One region of the Frankia sp. Mgl5 genome, then DNA from elsewhere that is predicted to be linked to it. Evidence: predicted binding sites of a transcription regulator. Region 1 holds the regulator's gene; each other region holds the start of a gene.
What was found. The regulator LexA, encoded in region 1, represses DNA repair genes until DNA is damaged. The targets are predictions, from matches to a motif close to CGAACNNNNGTTCG.
Positions count from the first base shown of each region.

Region 1 (5,092 bases):
GGCCGGCCTGCGGGCGGTCGAGGTGCCGGCGGGCGGCGACGTCACCGTCGAGATGGGACCGCCCGAGCTGGCCGCCGGCCCGGTGCCGGTCACGGTCGCCGGGCGGGAGTTCGCCGCCGTGCCGGTCTCGATGGGGAACCCGCACGCGGTCTGCTTCGCCGACGACCTCGACCCGGCCGGCCTGGCGCGCCTGGACCTGCGCGCGCCGGCCTACCCGGCCGCCGCCTTCCCCGAGGGCGTGAATGTCGAGGTCGTCGTCCCGGCTCCGGACGGGGTCGCCATGCGGGTCTTCGAGCGGGGCGTCGGTGAGACCGCGTCCTGCGGCACCGGCGCGTGTGCCGTCGCTGTGGCCTGGGCGGCCCGCAATGGCGATGGGCCGCCCGCAGAGGTCGAGGTCGACCTCCCCGGCGGGCGGCTGACTGTCGGCTGGTGGGAGTCGACCGTCCTGCTCAGTGGCCCGGCCGTGCTGGTGTCGGACGGTGTCCTTCGTCCCGACTGGCTGCGCGCGGCGGGTGGCTTCGGCCCGGCGGCTCCCGCGGGCGAGCGGCGTCCGAGCGTTGTCGGGGCCGGCTGAGCGCGGCCGAGGCAGGCTGAGCGCGGCCGGGGCAGGCAGGGCGAAGTCCCTCGATCTCCCTCGGGGACCCGTGGCGCGTGGGTGCGCCCGGGCGTCGGGCCGGGTGCCCGCCTCAGGTCTGCCGAGGTCGTCCGGTGGCGGGCACCGTCCGGTAAAGGGTTCGCGATCGCGGGTATGCCGTGTCACCCTGAGAGTGACGGTGTTTCATCGGCCGGGCGAACCCGGCTGATGGGGCGAAAGAGTGCCGTCCCGGCCGGGGCGGACTGGAATGACGCGGTCACCGTGCCGCGTTGAGAACGGATGGTATGAGTCTTCGCGCTGACGCCGCTGTGGCGTCCACCCCGCATCTGAAACTGCACTCGGGCGACGGCGGCCACGACGGCCACGAGGGTCGTGACGGTCGCGCCGGCACCGCGCTCGCCCTGGCCGAGGCCGACGGGTTCTCGTTCTTCGACGAGGAGGGCGACGGGCTCGACCTGGAGGACCGTGGCGCGCTGCGCCGTGTCCCGGGCCTCACCACCGAGCTCGAGGACATCACCGAGGTCGAGTACCGCCAGCTCCGGCTGGAACAGGTCGTTCTGATCGGGGTGTGGACGTCGGGCTCGCAGGTCGAGGCCGAGGCTTCCATGACGGAGCTGGCCGCGCTCGCCACCACCGCCGGCTCGGTCGTGCTCGACGCGCTCGTGCAGCGCCGGGACAGGCCCGACGCAGCGACCTTCGTGGGCTCCGGCAAGGCCAAGGAGCTCGCCGAGATCGTACTGGCGACCGGCGCGGACACGGTGATCTGCGACGGCGAGCTGACCCCCGGCCAGCTGCGCCAGCTCGAGGAGGTCGTCAAGGTCAAGGTGATCGACCGGACGGCGCTGATCCTCGACATCTTCGCTCAGCACGCGACGTCGCGCGAGGGCAAGGCGCAGGTCGAGCTCGCCCAGCTGCAGTACATGCTGCCGAGGCTGCGCGGCTGGGGTGAGTCGATGTCCCGGCAGGCCGCCAGCGGCGGCCGGGCGCCGATCGGTACCCGTGGCCCCGGTGAGACGAAGATCGAGACGGACCGTCGCCGGCTGCGCGCGCGCATCACCAAGCTGCGCCGAGAGCTCACCGGGATGGCCACCGTCCGGGCGACCAAGAGGTCGTCGCGCCGCCGCGGTGCCGTTCCCGCCGTCGCGATCGCCGGCTACACCAACGCCGGCAAGTCGTCGCTGCTCAACCGACTGACCGGGGCGGGCGTACTGGTCGAGGACGCGCTGTTCGCGACCCTCGACCCGACGGTGCGCCGGGCCACGCTGCCCGACGGCCGGATCTTCACCCTGGCCGACACGGTCGGCTTCGTGCGCCACCTGCCGCACCAGATCGTCGAGGCGTTCCGTTCGACGCTCGAGGAGGTGGTGGACGCCGACCTCGTCCTGCACGTCGTCGACGGTTCGGCCCCGGACCCGATGGGGCAGATCTCGGCCGTGCGCGAGGTGCTCGCCGAGATCGACGCGGCCGGGGTGCCCGAGCTCATCGTGGTCAACAAGGTGGACGCGGTCGACCCGACCACGCTCGCCGTCCTGCGCCAGGCGGTGCCGGACGCCATCTTTGTCTCGGCGCGGTCCGGGGCGGGGCTGCAGGAGCTGGTGGAGGCGCTCTCGGCGCGGATACCGCACCCGGAGGTCGAGATGTCCCTGCTGGTGCCCTACACCCGGGGCGATCTCGTCTCCCGCATCCACCAGATCGGCGAGGTGCTCCGAGTCGAGCACACCGGCAAGGGCACCGAGGTCGCCGCGCGCGTGCCCGTGGGCCTGGCCGCCGAGCTGGAGCCGTTCCGCGCCTGACGACCCTGCCTGAACACCAGCCCCGACGGAACACCGCGAGCTGAACACCGCACCGGTCAGACGCCTGACGTCTGACCGGTGCCCGGCCTGCCCGGTGCCGGCCGCGTGCCGGGGATCAGACCCGGCGCATCACCGCCACGATGCGGCCGAGGATGGTCGCGTCCTCGGCCGGGATGTCGGAGAAGGCCGGGTTCTCCGGCGCCAGCCACACCCGGCCGTCGCGCTGCCGGAACCGCTTGACCGTGGCCTCTCCATCGATCATCGCCGCGACGATCTCGCCGTTGTCCGCCACCGGCTGCTGCCGGACGACGACGAAGTCGCCGTCACAGATGGCGGCATTGATCATCGATTGGCCGACCACCTTGAGCAGGAACAGAGTTCCCTCGCCGACGATCTCCTTCGGCAGTGGGTAGACGTCCTCGATCGCCTGCTCGGCGAGGATCGGCCCACCGGCCGCGATCCGCCCCACCAGGGGGACGTAGGTGGGCGTGCCGGCCTCCAGCGCCGTTGTCTCGGCGGGTGCGCCGGCCGCCGCCGCGGCACCCGCGCGGGAACGCCCGCCGGCCTTCGCGCCGCCGATCGGAAGCACCTCCATCGCCCGCGGCCGGTTCGGGTCGCGCCGGAGGAACCCCTTCTCCTGCAGCACCTTGAGCTGGTGCGCGACGCTGCTGGTGCTGGTCAGGCCGACAGCCTCGCCGATCTCCCGGACGCTCGGCGGGTATCCGCGCCGCTCCACCGCGGACCGGATGACCTCGAGCACCTTCTTCTGCCGCTGCGTCAGGCCCGAGGCGTCCGCGGGGCTGTCGGGAAAATCCCGGACGTTGCCACGGGTGTCACCTCGGCGGGTACCCCGTTCCTGGCTGGTCATCGCCTACCGCTCTCCTGTCGATGCTTACGCGCGGCGGATGGTGCCACCGGCGGCTGCCAAGGACCGGGTGGTCGACGGCCCGGCTCCGCCAACACCCACCCGGTCGTTCCAATGCTTTGTCCGATTAGTAACTTTTGATCGGTTCGGCTGATCGGTTTGGCGGGGTCCTTCGTGCTCGGTTCATCTCGCACGATCGTCCACAACTGATCGTCCTTGACGGTAGTCGGCCGGTCGCCGAATCTCAAACGTCTGTTCGAGCGTGTCGGGGGAAGTGTGCGTGGTGGCCGTGTAAGAATCGCTCAGGCGTTCGATCGAACAAGTGTTCGTGCCTGGGAGGTTGGCATGACCGACGGTGGCGGTGCGGCCGGTGGGAATGCGTCAGTTCGGCGGGGTCACCCGGTGTCCCGCAGCTGCGCGCTGCGGCAGGGTGCGCAGGTCGCGACGGGTGCGCGGGGGGCACGTGGCGTGCGTGGAGCCGCGGTGGGCGGAGTCGCCGTCCGTGGCCGCGGGGTGCGGGGGGTGGCGGTGCGCGGCATGGGCCGCGTGCCGGTAGGGCGCCCGGTTCGCTCTCGTGGCGCCCGATGTGGTCTCTCGGGGGCTGCTCCGGCTGCCACGGTGCCGCCTGCTGAGTCCAGGCGGGGCGGTGAGCGGCGATCCGGGGCGTCCGTCATCGAGATGCCCGGCATGTGGTGGCGTGAGGCAGCCGTCGGGTTGGCCGCGGCCGGGTCGGCCGCCACGGTGCCCGAGCCGCGTCCTGGGCCGAGCGGGCAGTCCCAGCCCCAGCGTCCCCGGCCTCAGCCCCACGCCCGGCCTGAGGCTCGACCTCGACCTCGACCTCGGGCCGGGTCCCGGTCGCGGGCCGGTGGGCGGGGGAGGTCGGGTGCGCGGCCGCCGCTGCGGCTGACCAGGCGCGGCCGCGTCGTCGTGGTGGCGCTGGCGAGCACGGTCCTCGGCCTTGTCTTCTCGTTGGTGCTGGTGACGGCGTCACAGGCGTTCACCGGCGTCCCGGTGAGCTACCGGACGCACGTCGTGCGGTCCGGGGAGACGCTCTGGGAGATCGCCCACGAGGCCGCCCCCGAGGCCGACACCCGCGACACCGTCCGCGGGCTCATGACCCTGAACGGCCTCGACACGGTGACGCTCACGCCCGGTCAGGAGCTCCGGCTCCCCTGACCCGGCTTTCCTGCTGCGGCCCCGATGCCCCGATGCCCCGGTGGCTCGATGCCCGATGGCTCGGCGGCCCGGCATGCCCGGCATGCCCGGTGCGTTCGGTGTGCCAGGTGTTGCGGCTGCCCCACCGAGGGCACGTCCGGCTGGTGTCACCGCCTGTCGTGGCCCCGGCGCGGGCTGGCGAGAACACACCTGAGGACCACATGCACCGGAGGGGTCGGTGTCGGATCTGTCGGGGGTGTGCGCTACGGTGGACACAACATCTTGTAGTTTCAGCACCGCAAGTCATCCACAGGTTGTTACACAGGTAATCCACAGGGCCTTGACCGTCTGTCCACGGGGCCGCCGGTCGAGGTGACGGAACCCAGTCGGACGCACCCCGCGGGCGGCAGTGTCAGCCTGCCCGGGGTGGAGGGGAGCGGACCATGCGGTGCCCTTTCTGCCGGCATCCCGACAGCCGTGTCGTCGACAGCAGGGAGGCCGAGGAAGGCGCCGCGATCCGGCGCCGGCGGTCGTGTCCGGCCTGTGGCCGTCGGTTCACGACCATGGAGGAGGCCTCCTTGCGGGTCCGTAAGCGCAGCGGGGCCACCGAGCCCTTCAGCCGCGCGAAGGTGATCGTGGGAGTGCGCAAGGCGTGCCAGGGCCGCCCCGTCCGGTCGGACGATC
Region 1 is NZ_JALKFY010000614.1:57,619-62,710, forward strand. Features, by position in the region: gene dapF (diaminopimelate epimerase) at 1-574, shown strand, start outside; gene hflX (GTPase HflX) at 880-2,388, shown strand; gene lexA (transcriptional repressor LexA) at 2,504-3,256, opposite strand; gene MXD62_RS14545 (LysM peptidoglycan-binding domain-containing protein) at 4,181-4,429, shown strand; gene nrdR (transcriptional regulator NrdR) at 4,852-5,092, shown strand, end outside.

Region 2 (5,092 bases), on a different contig from region 1:
GTCGTACAGGGCGCGGCGCACCCGCGCGAGCTGGGCCACCTGCCCGTCGAGGGAGTGGTCGGGTCCTGGGGTCAGGTCGTTCTCGGCAAGCCACGCCTGGAGATCCGACCTGAAGTCCGCGACGTCCATCTCACGCGACCTCGGCGCGGAACACGGCAGCTACCGTCACGGGCTGTCGGTCTGCGAACTCGGCAGGTATCGGCATCGCGGTCCTCCCTGACCCGGCGGCGGAGGACCCGGCGCGGACGGCGGAGCGCACGACACACCAGTCACCGGCGGCCGGCAGGGCTCCTGCACACCACCCGACTCCTGGCCGCCCACCCCATTCGATTCTCACTGGATGAGAAGAAGATTCTTTTCGGTGAGAGGAAGCTATCACCACACCACGCCTCCCGTCACCGCCGTCACGAGCTCGCGCCCTCCCCTGCGCCGGGACGGCAACCCTGCCCAGGTCCCAGGCGTGCGCCAGCCTTCCCGGAGAGATCTTGATGGCTGGACTGGGACGGGAGCAAAGCGTGACGATCGGCGGCGAGCAGGTGCGTCTGCTCGCGCCGTGCCGCATCGACGACCTGAAGACGATCTCCCAGTTCAAGGAGGAAGCCCGCGAAGCGGTCCACCGGGAACGGAGGCCCGCGTGATGCTCCGCACGGTCCTCGACACGTCGTATCCGATAAAACCGTACCTCAAAATCAATGCACCCCATTTTCTCTTCCTACGCGCGTATCGACTTCGAGATATGTGTGGGGGTTGGTGATGCTGGTTCGCCCGAGAGGGCTGACCCACACGAAGGTCCCTTCCTCTGGTTGGGTGACTTTCCAGTGGCCGCGATGTTTCATCCGGTGGTGTCGGCGGCACAGCGGGCCGAGGTTCATGGTTAGGGTCCGACCGTCCTCGGAGAAAGGTACGGTGTGATCGGTGTCAGTGTGCTGTGAGGGTCGGGTGCAGCCCGTGAAAACGCAGGTTCGGTTGCGGGCGCGAACATGGCGGACCTGCGCGGCGTTAGGGAGACGCCGGTCGGCGACCTCGACCAGATGCCCTTGTGGATCGGTCAGAATCCGCCGCCAGGTCGAGCCGGGCCGGTCGGCCATCTCCCTGGCGATTCGAGCGGGGATCGGGCCGTACCCCGGGATCTCTCCGGGGTCGTCGGACAGGCCGATCAGGGTCGTCACAGGTACGACGACCTGAATCTCGCACGGCATCGGCGCGGCGTGGCTGCCTCGGCCCGTGAGCAGGTCGACCAGCACGTCGGCACGAATCTGGTCGCGGGTCCGGTCATCCCCCGCGGACCTGTTGTCGCTGATGGAGCGGGCAGCCTGATCGATCCGCCGGTAGCAGGCCTCGGCGTCCTCCGCGGGAAGGACAGCGCCGAGCGAGCTTGTCCCGTCCTCGTCAGGCGAGACCCACACCCGCCGGTCCCTGCGCCGGGTCTCCGCCCGGTCCGCCGCCCCCTGCGGGTCGACCTTGGCCACGGCGCGCCGGCAGGCATCGGTGAAGGCACGCCGGTTCGGTCGCGCTCCTCCGGCGAGCACACGCGCCTCGACCTCGCCCGCGGCGCGATCGTCGAGTGGGTGCACCGCCTTCTCCAGTGCGTGCAGCCGTTGGAGATCCAGAACTCCCGCCCTGAGTGCGTCGACCGCGTTCGGGAGACGCCGGGTGACCGTGCAGGCGAACGCTGTCTGGGCCGTGGCCGACTGGGGCGAGACCGCCATCGCGGCGGCTACCTCTTCTGGTACGAACTCGTCGGACATCAGCGACTGCCCGGCGCCCGGCGGGAGCCGGAGGGCTGCGAACTGAGCCAGCAGGGTCAGCAGACCCGCGTGGCCAGCCGCGATCACGCGCACGACACGAGAGATCTCCCTGAGCAGATCGCCTGCCTTCATGTCGAGCGCCTCGCGGGTAAGGAGGCCGCCGCTCGTCTCCCCCGCGCCTTCTTCTGGGCCGGCCGAGTGCGCCGTCGGCCTTCCGGTCACGGTGGCAGCCTCATCCCCGGGTACGGGCCGGCGGGCTGACCCGGCGGATGTGGCAGCAGAACCGCTCCTGGTACCGGGCGCGTGAGCGACGGTGCGCCGCCCACGCAGCGACGCACCACACCTCGAGCCGGGAGCAGAGGCCACGGTGTCACCGCCTATCCATCAAGCCGTTTGGATCGAACGTGCGTTCGACGCTATGACTGACGGGCGGGAAGGACAAGTGGCTCGCGAGAGAGACCACGCCCAGTTCACGCAATCCTGCATATCCATCAGGAAATCTTGTGTGGTCACAAAAATGGTCTCGGCGTATTTCCGCAAGCCTTGACTACGACGCGACTCGTGATACCTTCGAGATGTCTCAGGGCTCCCCAGAGCGAGACACTGAACATTAATTTCAGAATAGTGAGCGATTCCTGAAGGCGCTAGGAGTCTACTGACTCACCGGCAGGCAGCCGCCGGAAAGCCTTGCGTACATCGTCGGGTGCGCGGGCGATGCCATGCTCGGTATGATGCGCCGCCGACGAGTTCGGTTTTCCGTCCGCCGTGATCGCCGTGAAGACCCACGCGGTAGAGGACGCCCTGCTCCCGCTCCAGCGTTCCGGCCCGACGGGTGCCGGGCCGGAACGCACGGTCAGAGAGTCCGGAAGAGGCCACCGTCGACGAGGATCTGTGCGCCGTTCACATAGCTGGCCGCAGCGCTCGCCAGGAAGACGCAGACGCCGACCATGTCTCCGGGCGCACCGATCCGCTTCATCGGATTCATCTCGCCGGCCAGGCGCTTCGCGTCCGGGCCCCAGGCCTTGGTTATGTCGGTGTCGAACGCGCCAGGAAGCACCAGGTTCGCGCGCACCTTGGGCGACCACGCTCCGGCCAGCCCGAGGGTCAGGGCGTTGAGGGCCGCCTTCGCCATGGCGTAGGGGAGGTCGCTCGCGTTGGGGCGCAACGAACCCGCCGTCGTCACGTTGATGATCGACCCGCCGTCGCCGGCCGCCATCCTCGATCCCACGAGGGCGCTCAGCCGGAACGGGCCACCCGCGTTCACCGCGTGGACCTTGTCGTAGAGCTCCTGGGTCACCGAGGTGAGGGTGTCGTAGACGGGGGACATCCCGGCGTTGTTCACCAGGACGTCGCAACGGCCGAACTCGTCGTAGACCGCGTCGGCGAGGCGGTCGCAGTCGTCCCACCGGCCGACGTGGCAGGCGACGGGAAACGCCCGCCGACTGGTCTCGGCCTCGATCTCGGCGGCCGCGGCCTGGCAGGCCTCGATCTTGCGGCTGGCGACGACGACGTCGGCGCCGGCCGCGGCGAGTCCCCCGGCAACCGCGCGGCCGATCCCCCGGCTGCCGCCGGTCACGACGGCGACCCGTCCGGTGAGGTCGAAGAGCTGGTCAGGTGTCTTTATCGTGTCGTCTGCCACCGTGCGAGTCTCGCCGATCAGCCGCTCACATGGAGCGGGTCACCCTCGTGGACGAGATCGACAACGAGCCAGCGCGAACCGTGCCGCCACGCATGCCGGGGGCACGCCGGGGGTACGGCTCCCGGCCGCCGCACGCCACCCGCAGGCGTGCGGGCCCTTTGGCGGTGCTCAGGCGACGACGTCCGCCGGCCGGCGCCCGGTGGACGCCCGGACCACCAGCTCGGGTGCCAGCACGACCTGGGTGTGCTCATGTCCCGCGCGGTCGCGCGTCTCCGCCAGCAGCAGCTCGGCGGCGGTACGCCCCAGCAACTGGCGCGGCCGCGCCACGGAGGTCAGCGGAACCGCCGCCACGGCGGCGAGCTCGATGTCCTCGTAGCCGGCCACGGCGAGATCGTCGGGGACGCGCAGGCCGAGCCGCGTCACCTGTTGCAACAGGCCGAGGGCGACCATGTCGTTGGCGCAGAGCACGGCCGTGGGACGTCCGCTGCCGGACAGACCGGCCAGTCGTTCCCCGGCCCGGCGGCCGGCGGCGACGTCGGCGCCGCGGGTGTCGACCCGCAGCAGGCTGTCCGGGTCGGCACCGGCGTGCAGCAGGCCGCGGCGGGCGCCGGCGAGCCGGTCGGCGACCCGCCACTGACCCGGGCCTCCGACGAAGGCGATCCGGGTGTGGCCACTGTCGAGCAGATGGGACACGGCGAGCTCACCGCCGGCCACGTCGTCGACCGTCACCGAGCAGATCCCCGGCCCGCCGGCGCGGTCGACGAGCACGACCGGTGTCCCCCGCCGCGCCAGCGATGCCAGGGGCTCGTCGACCTCGCCCACCGGCGTGAGAAGGACTCCCTCGACGCGCTGCTGTTCGAGCAGGCTCAGGTAGGTCGCCTGTCGGCGGGACTCCTCGCCGCTGTTACACAGGAACACCGCCAGCTCGGCGCGATCCGCGACCTCCTGGACACCGGCGCCGACGTCGGCGAAGACGGGATTGGCGGTGTCGGGCACCACGTAGGCGAGCAGCCGGCTGCCGCCGGCCCGCAGTTGCCGCGCAGACTCGTTGCGGACGAAGCCGAGGGTGGCGATCGAGGCGAGCACCCGTTCCCGGGTGGGCCGGGCGACCAGCTCAGGCCGGTTGAGCACGTTCGACACCGTGCCCAGCGACACCCCGGCGTGCGCCGCGACGTCCTTCACACTCGGAACGTCCGTCCCGGCCATCGCGCCCCCTCCGGTCGTCCCTGGCCCTTCCCCCGATTGTCGTCCGGATCTCCCCCACGGTTGGCGTTGGCCATCTCGACGGCCTCAGCCGACGGTCGGTTCCTGGAAGACGTCGGGGATGCCGTCGGCGTCGCGGTCGACAGCCTCCCGCTCCGCCAGCCGGCGGTACACCCGGTTACGCGCCCGCAGCACGATCGAGGCGAGCAGTGCCGAGGCCAGCGAGCCGATCATGACGGCGGCCTTGACGTGATCGTTCTCCGCTGTGCCGGCGCCGAAGGCCAGCTCGCCGATGAGCAGGGAGACGGTGAACCCGACTCCGGCGAGCACGGCGACGCCGGCGACGTCCCACCAGGACAGGTCGGGGTCCAGTTCGGCCCGGGTGAACCGGGCGAGCAGGCCGGTGGCACCCATCACCCCGATGGGCTTGCCCAGCAGCAGGCCCATCGCCACACCCAGGCCAGCCGGATCGGTCAGCGCGGCGCCGACGCCGCCGCCCGCG
Region 2 is NZ_JALKFY010000820.1:10,043-15,134, forward strand. Features, by position in the region: gene MXD62_RS32415 (acyl-CoA dehydrogenase family protein) at 1-129, opposite strand, end outside; gene MXD62_RS39510 (hypothetical protein) at 516-638, shown strand; gene MXD62_RS32420 (HNH endonuclease signature motif containing protein) at 690-1,970, opposite strand; gene MXD62_RS32425 (SDR family NAD(P)-dependent oxidoreductase) at 2,602-3,372, opposite strand; gene MXD62_RS32430 (LacI family DNA-binding transcriptional regulator) at 3,556-4,593, opposite strand; gene nhaA (Na+/H+ antiporter NhaA) at 4,678-5,092, opposite strand, start outside.
Region 2: the regulator LexA is predicted to act here: its motif matches at 2,148-2,161, upstream of MXD62_RS32420 (HNH endonuclease signature motif containing protein).

Region 3 (5,092 bases), on a different contig from region 1:
GACGATGACCACGCTGCCGGGGCTGGTCGGGAGCAGCGGGCGGATCTGCGCCTCGTTCGCCGCGTTGTCCAGCAGGATCAGCACCCGGCGGTTGACCAGCAGCGACCGGTACACCTCGACCAGATGGTCGGGGTCGGAGGGAACCGCGGCCCGGCTTACCCCCATCGCCTGGACGAAGCGGCCCAGCACGCGGTGCGGGTCGAGCGGTTCGCTGGTGCCGCGCAGGTCCACGTACAGGGCGTCGGCGAACTGGGCGCGGACGCGGTGGGCCACGTACACCGCGAGCGCGGTCTTCCCCGCCCCGGCCTTGCCGGCGATCGCGGCGACGACCGTCCCCTTCGCGCCCGCCACCGGGTCGGTGAGGGTGGCCAGGATCTGGCCCCGGATCGTGTCGCGGCCGGTGAACTCCTCGATGTCGGGCGGGAGCTGGTAGACGCCCTGCCCGGTGGGCGGCGCCGACACCGGCCGGCCCAGTGCACGTGGCGGCGTCCAGGCCAGGCCCGGATCGGCGCGCAGGACGTCCTCCTGGAGCCGTTGCAGCAGCGGGGATTCCAGACCGAGATCGTGGAGTGCCTCAAGGCCTTCCCGGCAGGCCCGGGCGGCGTCCTCGGTGCGGCCGTCGCGGTAGAAGGCGAGAACAAGCTCCCGGCGCAGCCCGTCGTCGTGCGGATGTCTCGTGACGAGCATCCGCAGATCGCCGATGACCTCGCGGTGTCGGCCCAGCGACAGATCGGCTGAGATTCGCGTCTTCTGGATGTCAAGGTGAAGCTCTGTCAGTTTTTCGACGTAGCCCGTTGTGAAGGGATAGTCGACGAGATCGACCAAAGGTTGGCCGCGCCAGAGCGCCTGCGCCTCCTGCAACGGTGCGATGGCGCTGACCGGGTCACCGTCCTCGATGGCGCGCCGGCCCTGCTCCAACAGCCGCCGGGCGCGTTCGGCGTCGATCTGCGCCGGCCCTACGTCGAGTAGATAACCGGCTCCCCGGCGGATAAGCACCTGGGCTGAGCTGGGGCTCTCCAGCCGGCGGCGCAGCTCGCTGACGTGTGTCCGCAGGGTGGCGAGTGCCCTTTCCGGGGCTGGTTCGCTCCAGATCACCTCGATCAGGCGCTGGGTGGACAGCACCTGCCCGGCCTCGAGCAGCAGCGCCGCGAGCAGCACCTTTCGCTGGGTGCCGCCGAGCACGACGGGAACACCGCCCGCGGTGACCTCCAACGGCCCCAGGACGGCGAACTGGAGCCGGTCCGGATCGGGCATCTGGTCCTCTCGGGAGAATGCGGTCGCCGGTGCGGTGCGGTGCGGCGCGCCGGCGGTGTTCGTCCTTCTGATTCTGCCTTTCCCGCGGCGGCCCGTGGCGGACACCGGGACAACCGCGGAATCGTCGCGCGTGCGATTCGACGCTTTCAACTCCGGGTCAACGGCAGCCGTGATCGGGTGTGTACCGGTTGTTGATCGGTCCGGGGTGCACTCGTTGTCGAGAGCCATACCGGGCCGCCGCGCATTTCGGCGGGGGGTGTTCGGGGTCCCGCGGTGGCTGGAGGGAGGGTGTCGATCATGTCGATCTTCGAGTTCTCGGGTATCGGAGCGGTGACGGGTGCGTCCCGCGGCGGAGCGGACGAGGCACCGGATCACCGCCGCCGTGACGGCGGCGCGCGGCGGGCGGCCGTGGACCGGGCTGACGTGAGCCGGGTGGAGGCGGGCCGGGCGGGTGCCGAGGGGGCCGGCGCGGGCCGCCGCGGGGTGGCGCCCGGCCTCGCCGCGCGGCTGGACGGCCTGCTGCCGCTGGAGGTGGGCTACGACTTCGTGTCGGGCACCCGCAACCAGGTGTGGGTGCGCGGTGACCGGGCGGCCGTCCTCGAGAGGTGGCATCGGGACGGCGGGGTGGAGCTCATGGTCGCCGACCGCCCGTTCCGGCTGGAGTCGGACCTCGACGGCGTGGGGGTGCGGGTGGTCGATCCGGTGGCGCGGCTGCCGCTCGCCGCGTTCCGGCCCCGGCCGCGGGGCGGCCTGGTCGACCTCGCGGACGGCTCCACGCTGCGCTGGCTGCGCCCGCGCCGCCGGGCCGCCGGGTACGTCTTCGAGCGCGGATTCGTCGGCTGGAAGAACGCCAACGTGGTCCGGTTCGCGCACGACGGGGTCGCGATCGTTCTGGTGGACCCGTCCGACCTGACGCGCCATCGCCCGCCGGTGGCCCGCCCGGACTTCGGCGCCGGGACGGTGGCCGACCCGCGCCGGGGCTGGGTGCCCGAGGTAACGGTGCTCGTGCTGCTCGGCTGGTTCCTCCTGCTGCTGGAGGACGACCCGGTGCCTTCGGCGCCCGCTTACCCCGATCTTGACCCGTCCGGGTGGCGCGCCGCGCCGTCAGGTTGACGGTCTGCCTGCTCGGGATTATCTTCGAACATGCGTTCGATTATGTCGGTGTCGGGGCGACCGGTGCCGGAGCGGGTTGGCGTCAGCGCAGGTCGGCACCGGAGAGGTGATCCCAGTGGGCGCGGTTCGGCGGAGCACTGCCAGCGGGTTCGGAGTGGCCGGCGACCAGGGCGCGGTGAGCCGTCACGGCGGTGCCGGTCGGTACGAGGGGGGCGGTCGGCTGGAGGGGTTCGGCGTGCGGGATGCCGGCCGGCCGGGCCCGCCCGGCCCCACGGGCGCTGCGCGCGAGCCCGGTCCCGGCACGCGGGGGCAGGTCCCCGGGCAGGTCCCGGGCAGGACGATGCTTCCCGCCTCGGGGCTGCCGCGGCGCTCCCGGGACGAGCTCCTCACCTCGGCCCGGCGCGGGCTGGCCGAGGCGGCCTTCACCCGCCCGGCGGGTGAGCGCTACGCGCTGGCGCATCTCGCCGCGCTGCGGGCCGCGGCCGCCGTTCTCGCCGCCCGCGCGCAGCCCCGTCCGGGTCATCGGGGCCGCCCGGCGAGCGCGTGGCGGCTGCTCGCGCTGGTGGCTCCCGAGCTCGAGGAGTGGGCGGCGTTCTTCGCCGCGGGCGCCGGCCGGCGAGCCGCGGCCGAGGCCGGGCTCGCCGTCGTGACGGCCAGGGATGCCGACGACCTCGTCCGCCAGGTGGAGATCTTCCTCGGGCTCGTCGAGGCGGCGCTCGGCGTGCCCTCCCAGCCCCCGTTGTCGCAGGCCGCGTCCTCTGAGGGGGGGATGTGGCGCTGAGCACGCCGCACCTGACTGAGACCATCCGTGGCTGAGGGGCCGGTGGTCCCCTACGCGGAGCTGCACTGCCATTCGGCCTTCAGCTTCCTCGACGGCGCCAGCCAGCCCGAGGACCTGGTCGCGGAGGCTGTCCGGCTGGGCCTGTCGGCGCTCGCGCTCACCGATCACGACGGCATGTACGGCATCGTCCGGTTCGCGGAGGCGGCGGTGGAGGTCGGGCTGCCCACCGTGTTCGGCACGGAGGTCTCGTTCAAGTCCACGGTCCCGCGCGGCGGGGCGCCCGACCCGGCCGCGACCCATCTGGTGATCCTCGCCCGTGACGCCGAGGGATACCGCCGGCTGTCCCGGGCGGTCTCCGACGCCCACCTGGCCAGCGGGGAGAAAGGCGTGCTGATCGCGGAGCCGGAGGCGTTCGCGGCCGCCGCCGGTGGGCACTGGCAGGTGCTCACCGGGTGCCGCGAGGGCGCGGTTCCCCAGGAGCCGGTCGCCGGAGGCACCAGCCTCTCCGGGCCGGCGCCGGCTCCCGAGGGCTTCCCGGGCGCGGCCGCCGGCCGCGCCGCCCTGGACGAGCTGGTCGCCCTGTTCGGCCGGGAGAACGTCGCGGTCGAGCTGTGGGATCACGCCGCCCCGCTGGACTCGGCCCGCAACGACGCCCTCACCGGGCTTGCGCGGGACGCCGGGCTGCCGGTCGTCGCCTCCGGCAACGTCCACTACGCCACCCCGGCGTCGGCGCGGCTGGCGGCGACGATGGCCGCCGTGCGGGCGCGCCGCTCCCTCGACGAGATGGACGGCTGGCCGCCCCCCGCCCGAACGGCCCACCTGCGTTCCGGCGCGGAGATGGCGGCCCGGTTCGCCCGCTTTCCGGACGCCGTTCGCGCCGCGGCCCGCATCGGCGCGGAGTGCGCGTTCAGGCTCGACCTGGTCGCGCCGAGCCTGCCGGACTTCCCCGTACCGGCCGGGCACGACGAGGCGAGCTGGCTGCGGCTGCTCACCATGCAGGGCGCGGCCCGCCGGTACGGCCCGGCCCGGGCCGAACGGGTGGCGGGTGCCTACGACCAGCTCGTCCACGAGCTGAAGCTGATCGAGCGCCTGGGCTTCCCGGGCTACTTCCTGATCGTTCACGACATCGTCGAGTTCTGCCGGCGCAGCGACATCCTCTGCCAGGGGCGGGGATCGGCGGCGAACTCGGCGGTCTGCTACGCGCTGGGCATCACCAACGTCGACGCGGTGTCCTTCGGGCTGCTGTTCGAGCGTTTTCTCGCCCCCGAGTGGGACGGGCCACCCGACATCGACCTGGACATCGAGTCGGGGCGCCGAGAGGAGGTCATCCAGTACATCTACGGCCGCTATGGCCGGGACAGAGCCGCGCAGGTGGCGAATGTGATCACCTATCGGCCCCGGTCCGCGGTGCGGGACGTCGCCCGGGCCCTGGGGTTCTCGCCCGGCCAGCAGGACGCCTGGCCACGCCAGATCGACCGGTGGCCGCCGCCACCGCCCGGAACGGCCGCCGCGCCCCGGGTGCCGCCGTCCCCGGCGGGGACGGGTGTGCCCGTGCCGAGCCCGCCCTCGCCGTCGTCCGCCGGCCGTTCCGGGGCGGGGGAGGGCCGGCCGGCGGCACTGCGGGGTGCCCCCACCGAGATCCCCGCCGAGGTCCTGGGCCTGGCCGGGCAGCTTCTCGGGTTTCCCCGTCACCTAAGGATCCACTCCGGCGGGATGGTCATCTGCGGCCGCCCGGTCGCCGAGGTGGTCCCGGTCGAGTGGGCCCGGATGCCGGGCCGCACGGTGGTGCAGTGGGACAAGGACGACTGCGCCGCGGCCGGGCTGGTCAAGTTCGACCTGCTGGGCTGGGCGTGCTGTCGATGCTGCACGGTGCCTTCGACCTCATCGGGGGCGGCGGCTCTGATCGTGCGCGGCCGGCTGGGGAGCGCGCAAGGCGTGGTGAAC
Region 3 is NZ_JALKFY010000616.1:52,022-57,113, forward strand. Features, by position in the region: gene MXD62_RS15335 (BTAD domain-containing putative transcriptional regulator) at 1-1,254, opposite strand, end outside; gene MXD62_RS15340 (hypothetical protein) at 1,552-2,367, shown strand; gene MXD62_RS15345 (SAV_6107 family HEPN domain-containing protein) at 2,483-3,148, shown strand; partial or broken gene MXD62_RS15350 (PHP domain-containing protein) at 3,191-5,034, shown strand.
Region 3: the regulator LexA is predicted to act here: its motif matches at 2,393-2,406, upstream of MXD62_RS15345 (SAV_6107 family HEPN domain-containing protein).